DNA from 2 places in the Burkholderia sp. IDO3 genome. Region 2 is predicted to be linked to the other one. Evidence: predicted binding sites of a transcription regulator. Region 2 holds the regulator's gene; the other holds the start of a gene.

Region 1 (3,410 bases), 1.4 Mb from region 2:
TCTTCACCGTGCTGCAACCCGACTGGATGCCCGACTACGTGCTGCGCCCGGCGCTGCTCGCGATCGTCGTGGTGGTCGCGAAGCTCGGCCTCGACTGGTTCTTCTCGTCGCAGCTCGGCCTCGCGATGCGCGCGACCGGCGCGAACCCGCGGATGGCGCGTGCGCAAGGCATCGCGACGGGCCGCGCGACGCTTGCCGGGATGGCGCTGTCGAACGCGCTCGTCGCGCTCGCCGGTGCGCTCTTCGCGCAGACGCAGGGCGGCGCCGACATCTCGATGGGGATCGGCACGATCGTGATCGGGCTGGCCGCGGTGATCATCGGCGAGACGCTGCTGCCGGCGCGCCGGCTCGTGCTGACGACGCTCGCCGTCGTGCTCGGCGCGATCGTCTACCGCTTCTTCATCGCGCTGGCGCTGAACAGCGAATTCATCGGCCTGAAGGCGCAGGACCTGAACCTCGTGACGGCCGCGCTCGTCACGATCGCACTGGTGTTGCCGGCGACGCGCAAGAAGCTGTTCGCGCGCAAGAACGGAGGGGCATGACATGCTGTCCGCACAAGACCTGAAACTCACGTTCAACCCCGGTACGCCGATCGAGACGCGCGCGCTGCGCGGGCTGTCGCTCGAGATTCCCGACGGCCAGTTCGTCGCGGTGATCGGCTCGAACGGCGCCGGCAAGTCGACCTTCCTCAACGCGGTCAGCGGCGACCAGCGCGTCGATTCGGGGCGCATCGCGATCGACGGCACGGACGTCACGCGCCAGCCCGCGTGGGACCGCGCGCACCTCGTCGCGCGCGTGTTCCAGGACCCGATGGCCGGCACCTGCGAGGCGCTGACGATCGAGGAGAACATGGCGCTCGCGATGGCGCGTGGCGCACGGCGCGGCTTTCGCGCGGCGCTCGACCGGCCGTCGCGCGAGCTGTTCCGCGACAAGCTGCGTCTGCTGAACCTCGGGCTGGAAAACCGGCTGACCGACCGGATCGGGCTGCTGTCGGGCGGGCAGCGGCAGGCGGTGAGCCTGCTGATGGCATCGCTGCGGCCGTCGCGGATCCTGCTGCTCGACGAGCACACGGCCGCGCTCGATCCGAAGACGGCCGCGTTCGTGCTGGAGCTGACCGCGCGCATCGTCGCCGAGAGCAAGCTGACCACGATGATGGTCACGCACAGCATGCGGCAGGCGCTCGACTACGGCGACCGCACGGTGATGCTGCATCAGGGGCAGGTCGTGCTCGACGTGTCGGGCGACCAGCGCAAGGGGCTCGACGTGCCGGACCTGCTGCAGATGTTCGAGAAGGTGCGTCACGAGCAGCTCGACGACGACGCGCTGCTGCTCGGCTGACGCGTGACAGGCGGCGCGGATCGGCGCGGTGTGCGGTGCGGGCATCGTGCCGGTTTGCTTGCCGGTCCGGCGGCGTGATCCGGTTTCGCGGGCGTCGCCCAGGCCGGGTGGTTGTCGTGGGCGTTCGGTCGATGCGAGCCGGCCACGCCCGGGCCGGTTCGCCTTGAGATGACGGGCGCGCCGGTTTTTCTTCCGCGTTTCATCTGACGAAAGACTGGTTTCGTACCAGTACTGTGCGACGCGAGCGCATTGCCATATACTGTATATCCATACAGTTGTGGGTGGCGTCATGCTCGCATCCTCCATTTCTCCCGAATCCCTTCATCCGTCGCTGTGGCGCGGCTCGCAGCTCGCGCGCGGTGGCCCGCGCACGATCGACACGGGCTTTGCGCCGCTGTCGGCAGAGCTGCCGGGCGGCGGCTGGCCGGTCGGCGGGCTGGTCGAACTGCTGGCCGCGCAGCCGGGCAGCGGCGAGATGCGGCTGCTCGCGCCGGCGCTCGCGCGCACGGTCAGCGCGCGGCGTCCGCTCGCGCTCGTCGCGCCGCCGCAGTCGCCGCATGCAACCGCGCTCGCCAGTCTCGGCGTGCCGTCCGACGCGCTGCTGTGGCTGCGCGCCGGCAACCGCACCGATGCGTTGTGGGCCGCCGAGCAGGCGCTCAGGACGGGCTGCTGCGGTGCGCTGCTGCTGTGGCAGGACGCGCGCGCCGATGCGTTGCGGCGCCTGCATCTTGCGGCCGCGCGCACCGGCGACACGCTGTTCGTGATGCTGCGCCCGCTGTCGGCCGCACGTCAGCCGTCGCCGGCCGTGCTGCGCGTCGCGCTGTATCCGGTGCCGGGCGGCGTGTCGCTCGACATCGTCAAGCGTCGCGGGCCCGCGCGCAGCGAGCCGCTTACGCTCGATTTGCCGTCGCCCATCGTGGAGAGCCGCTATGCGCGTCTTGCTCGGCATCCATCTGCCGCGCCTGCCGCTCGACGTGTGCGCCCCGCCGCCGTCTGACGCAGCGGCCGGCGATGCCGGCTGCGCGGTGCTCGAGCAGGGCGTCGTGCTGATTGCCGACGCACCGGCGCGCCGGCAGGGTGTGCGCGCGGGCATGAAGCGCGGCGGCGTGCTGACGCTTGCGCCCGATACGCGGCTCGTCGAACGCGATCCCGCGCGCGAGGCCGATGCGCTGCGCGCGGTCGCGCTCGCGTTGCTGCGTTTCTCGCCGTGCGTCGCGCTCGACGACGAAGCCACGCTGATCGTTGACGTCGGCCCGAGCCTGCGCCTGTTCGGCGGCCTGCCGTCGCTGTGCCGCCAGGTGCGCGCGACGCTCGCGGCGCTCGGCTATGCGGCGCGCCTGTCCGCCGCGCCGACCGGGCGCGGTGCGTGGCTGCTCGCGCGCACGTCGGCGCGCGCCTGCATCCGGCGTCGCGTGGCCGCGCCGGCCTCGCTCGTTCGTGCGCTCGATCGCTTGCCGTGCGTGCTGTTGCCCGAGGCGCGCCCGTATGCGGGCTGGTTCGACGGCCTCGGCTGCCGCACGCTCGCCGATCTGCGCGGCCTGCCACGCGCGGGGCTGCAGCGCCGCTGCGGTCCGGCGTTGCTCGCCGCGCTCGATCGCGCATACGGCGATGCGGTCGAACCGCTTGCGTGGATGGCGGTGCCGCCGGTGTTCGACGTGCGGCTCGAATTGCCGGAGCGCGTCGAATATGCGGAAGCCGTGCTGTTCGCCGCACGGCGGCTCGTCGTGCAGCTATGCGGGTGGCTGGCCGCGCGACAGTTGTCGCTGGCCGCGATGACGTTCGATCTCGAGCACGAGCGCGGCCGCCAGGCCGTGCCGCCGACGCCGCTCGAACTCGCGTTCGCCGCCCCCGTGCGCGACGAGGCGCACTTCATGCGGCTGCTCGGCGAGCGGCTCGCGCGCGTCGAGTTGCCGGCCGCGGTGATCGCGGTGCGGCTGAAGGCCACGCGCGTCGAATCGGTCGCGCCGCCGGCCGACGATCTCTTTCCGGAACCGGGCGGCACGAAAGAGACGCGCGCGCGGCTGTTCGAATTGCTGGTCGCACGGCTCGGCGCGGACAACGTGCTGCGCGCG
Region 2 (3,410 bases):
ACCGTGTACAGCTTCAGCTTCGGGAACTGCTTGGTCAGCTCCGCCGGCACGCTCTTCGAGCGCGGACGGTAGTAGTTGCGTGCCGCGATCTCCTGGCCCTGCGGGCTGTACAGGAAGTTCAGGTAGGCCTCGGCCAGCTTGCGCGTGCCCTTCTTGTCGACCACCTTGTCCACCACCGCGACGGGCGGCTCGGCCAGGATGCTCACCGACGGCACGACGATCTCGAACTTGTCGGTGCCGAATTCCTTGATCGACAGGAACGCCTCGTTCTCCCACGCGATCAGCACGTCGCCGATCCCGCGCTGCACGAAGCTCGTCGTCGCGCCCCGCGCGCCCGAATCGAGCACGCCGGCGTTCTTGTACAGCTTCGTCACGAATTCCTTCGCCGTCTGCTCGTTGCCGCCCGGCTTGTGCACGGCATATGCCCACGCGGCGAGGTAGTTCCAGCGTGCGCCGCCCGACGTCTTCGGGTTCGGCGTGACGATCGAGATGCCCGGCTTGGTCAGGTCGTCCCAGTCCTTGATCCCCTTCGGATTGCCCTTGCGCACCAGGAACACGATCGTCGACGTGTACGGCGACGCGTTGTCCGGCAGGCGCTTTTGCCAGTCCTTGTTGATGAGTCCCTTGTTCGCGAGCGCGTCGATGTCGTACGCGAGCGCCAACGTGACGACGTCGGCCTGCAGGCCGTCGAGCACCGAGCGCGCCTGCGCGCCCGAGCCGCCGTGCGACTGCTTGAAGTTGACCGTCTCGCCCGTCTTCGCCTTCCACTCCTTGCCGAACGCCTGGTTGAAGTCCTGATACAGCTCGCGCGTCGGGTCGTACGACACGTTCAGGAACGTCGTATCGGCCTGGGCATGCGTCGCGACGCCCAGCGCCGCCGCCGCGCCCAGCGCGAGTGTTGCGATCAGGCGGCCCACTCCGCCCACCAGCCCCGTATTGCGCTTCGCCATCCTTGGTTCTCCAGTGTTGTCGGTATTGCGATGTCGAGCCAGTCTAGCGAACGGGTTACATGATTAAAAATAATCGTTCTTCATTTTTTAATACTCAAAAGTGCTAACGCATACTGGACGGACGGTTGCGGCAGACGAACCGGCGTCCGGGCGTCGCGACATCGCGCCGGAATCGGCGTGATCGCGTCGAACCTCAAGTAACACTTGAAATTCGCGAAGTACTGTATAAAAATACAGCTCACTGTCTATCCATACAGTTCAGCCATGACCAAACTCACTGCCCGTCAGCAGCAAGTGTTCGACTTGATCCGCCGCGCGATCGAGCGCTCCGGATTCCCGCCCACGCGCGCCGAGATCGCGGCCGAGCTGGGTTTCAGCTCGCCGAATGCGGCCGAGGAACACCTGCGTGCGCTGGCGCGCAAGGGCGTGATCGAGCTGGCCGCCGGCGCCTCGCGCGGCATCCGCCTGCTCGGCCTCGACGATTCCCCGCACCAGTTCACGCTGCCGCATGCCGGCCTGATGCAACTGTCGCTGCCGCTCGTCGGCCGCGTCGCGGCCGGTAGCCCGATCCTCGCGCAGGAACATATCTCGCAGCATTACGCGTGCGATCCCGCGCTGTTCACCAGCAAGCCGGACTACCTGCTGAAGGTGCGCGGCCTGTCGATGCGCGACGCCGGCATTCTCGACGGCGATTTGCTCGCGGTGCAGAAGCGCACCGAGGCGAAGGACGGCCAGATCATCGTTGCGCGTCTGGGCGACGACGTCACGGTCAAGCGTTTGATGCGCCGGCCCGGCGGCCTCGAGCTGATCGCGGAGAACCCGGATTACGAAAACATCTTCGTCAAGGCCGGCAGCGCGGAGTTTGCGCTGGAAGGCATCGCCGTCGGGCTGATCCGCTCGGGCGAACTCTGACAATCGGTCTCGCTGAGGAGAACATCATGGAACGCCTTGCCCGTCTGCTGCCTTTCCGTCAATTCGGTCGCCTGCGTCACCTGCGCGGCCGCACGCCTTGTGCGCCGCTGTCCGCTGCAGCGCCCGTGGCGAGCCAAGAAGTCGCAGTTGAACGGCAGGCGTCGCTGCTGCCGTCAGCGCTGCCCGCGTTCGCGCGGGTATCGCTGAACGCCGGCCTGAATCACGCCGAGCCGGCGCGCCGCGCACCCGTGCGCGTGTATCACGGCCGGTCGCGGCTGATCATGGTCGGCACGATCGACGCCGTGTGCCGGATGATCGATCGCTGCATCGCAGAGGAACGATCGGCCCAGCAAGGCGGTCTCTGATTGCGGAACCTGTCCGCACCGGAGGCATCGTGATTGAATCGTCGGGCCGCACGTCGCGGCTCAAACCCCTGCTGATCGTCGCGCTGGCCGTTGTCGTCATTGCGGCGATCGGCTACGCGTACGCATCGCCGTACGTCGCGCTCGGTCGCCTGAAATCGGCGATCGATGCGCGCGATGCGCAGGCGGTCAGTGAGTATGTCGATTTCCCGTCGCTGCGCATCAGCCTGAAGCAGCAGGTCACGGAAGAGTTGATGCGCCGGATCGACTCGGTCAAGAAGAACAATCCGTTCGCGGTGATCGGCGCATTGATCGGGTCGGCATTGATCGGCCCGCTGGTCGATGCGTATGCGACACCTGAAGGCGTGGCGGCGTTGATGAGCGGCATACCCCCGCGCGGCAATCCGGGCGAACGCCCGCCTGAATGGTCTGGTCCGCCTCCGGGCACGACTGCAGGTAATGAACCCGCCGCGCCGGCGAGCGCGCCCGCGTCCGGCAGCAACGCCGCTCCCCCCGCTGCACCAGCACCAGCACCGTCGCCCGCACCGGCCAGCGCGAGCGATACAGGCCATCCGCAGCAAACGCGCGCCGGCTACCGGAATATCGATGAATTTGTCGTGACCTATCAACGCAGCGGCGATGGCACGCGCTATGCGGCGATCTTTCACCGCTTCGGTCTGTTCTCGTGGAAGCTGTCCGCGATCGACCTGCACGCGTAATCGATCGCAATCGATGTGCATGCCGCCGATACGGCACAGCGCGTGACCGACGTGAATCGCAGGGCGAGTCAGCCGGTCACGCCGTCATTGCGTCACTTGCCATTCGTGGTCGCCGCTTCGCGCTCGCGCGCAATCTCGGCCTTTTGCTCTTCGGCCGACGAACACGCCACCAGAATGCTGCAGTTCACGCGATCGAGCAGTTGCGTGTTGCCCGACCCCATCCACCATCTCGACAACCCGCTGCGGCACCGGTGGCCGACAACGACGAGGTCCGCCTGCAATTCCGTTGCGAGATTCGCGATTTCGTCGATCGGATAACCGAACGCGAAATGGCCTTCGGCCTGAACGCCGCGCTCGCGCAGCCAGTTCACGCCTTCCTGCAGAATCTCGCGTGCCGTTTCCTCGAAACGGCCGCATGCGACGTCGGTCAGCAGACCCGCGCTCTGGGCGATGCTCGAGCGCATGTC

Evidence for each region. The regulator LexA, encoded in region 2, represses DNA repair genes until DNA is damaged. The targets are predictions, from matches to a motif close to ACTGTATNNNNATACAGT.
Region 1: a site for LexA is predicted at 1,597-1,614, ahead of imuA (translesion DNA synthesis-associated protein ImuA). Genes of this name have one in related genera too.

The regions. Positions count from the first base shown of each region.
Region 1 is NZ_CP028963.1:3,209,611-3,213,020, reverse strand. Features, by position in the region: gene DCN14_RS29740 (ABC transporter permease) at 1-542, shown strand, start outside; gene DCN14_RS29735 (ABC transporter ATP-binding protein) at 544-1,338, shown strand; gene imuA (translesion DNA synthesis-associated protein ImuA) at 1,628-2,335, shown strand; gene DCN14_RS29725 (DNA polymerase Y family protein) at 2,268-3,410, shown strand, end outside.
Region 2 is NZ_CP028963.1:1,773,882-1,777,291, reverse strand. Features, by position in the region: gene DCN14_RS22930 (sulfate ABC transporter substrate-binding protein) at 1-950, opposite strand, end outside; gene lexA (transcriptional repressor LexA) at 1,215-1,862, shown strand; gene DCN14_RS22915 (hypothetical protein) at 1,889-2,227, shown strand; gene DCN14_RS22910 (DUF2939 domain-containing protein) at 2,257-2,943, shown strand; gene DCN14_RS22905 (universal stress protein) at 3,036-3,410, opposite strand, start outside.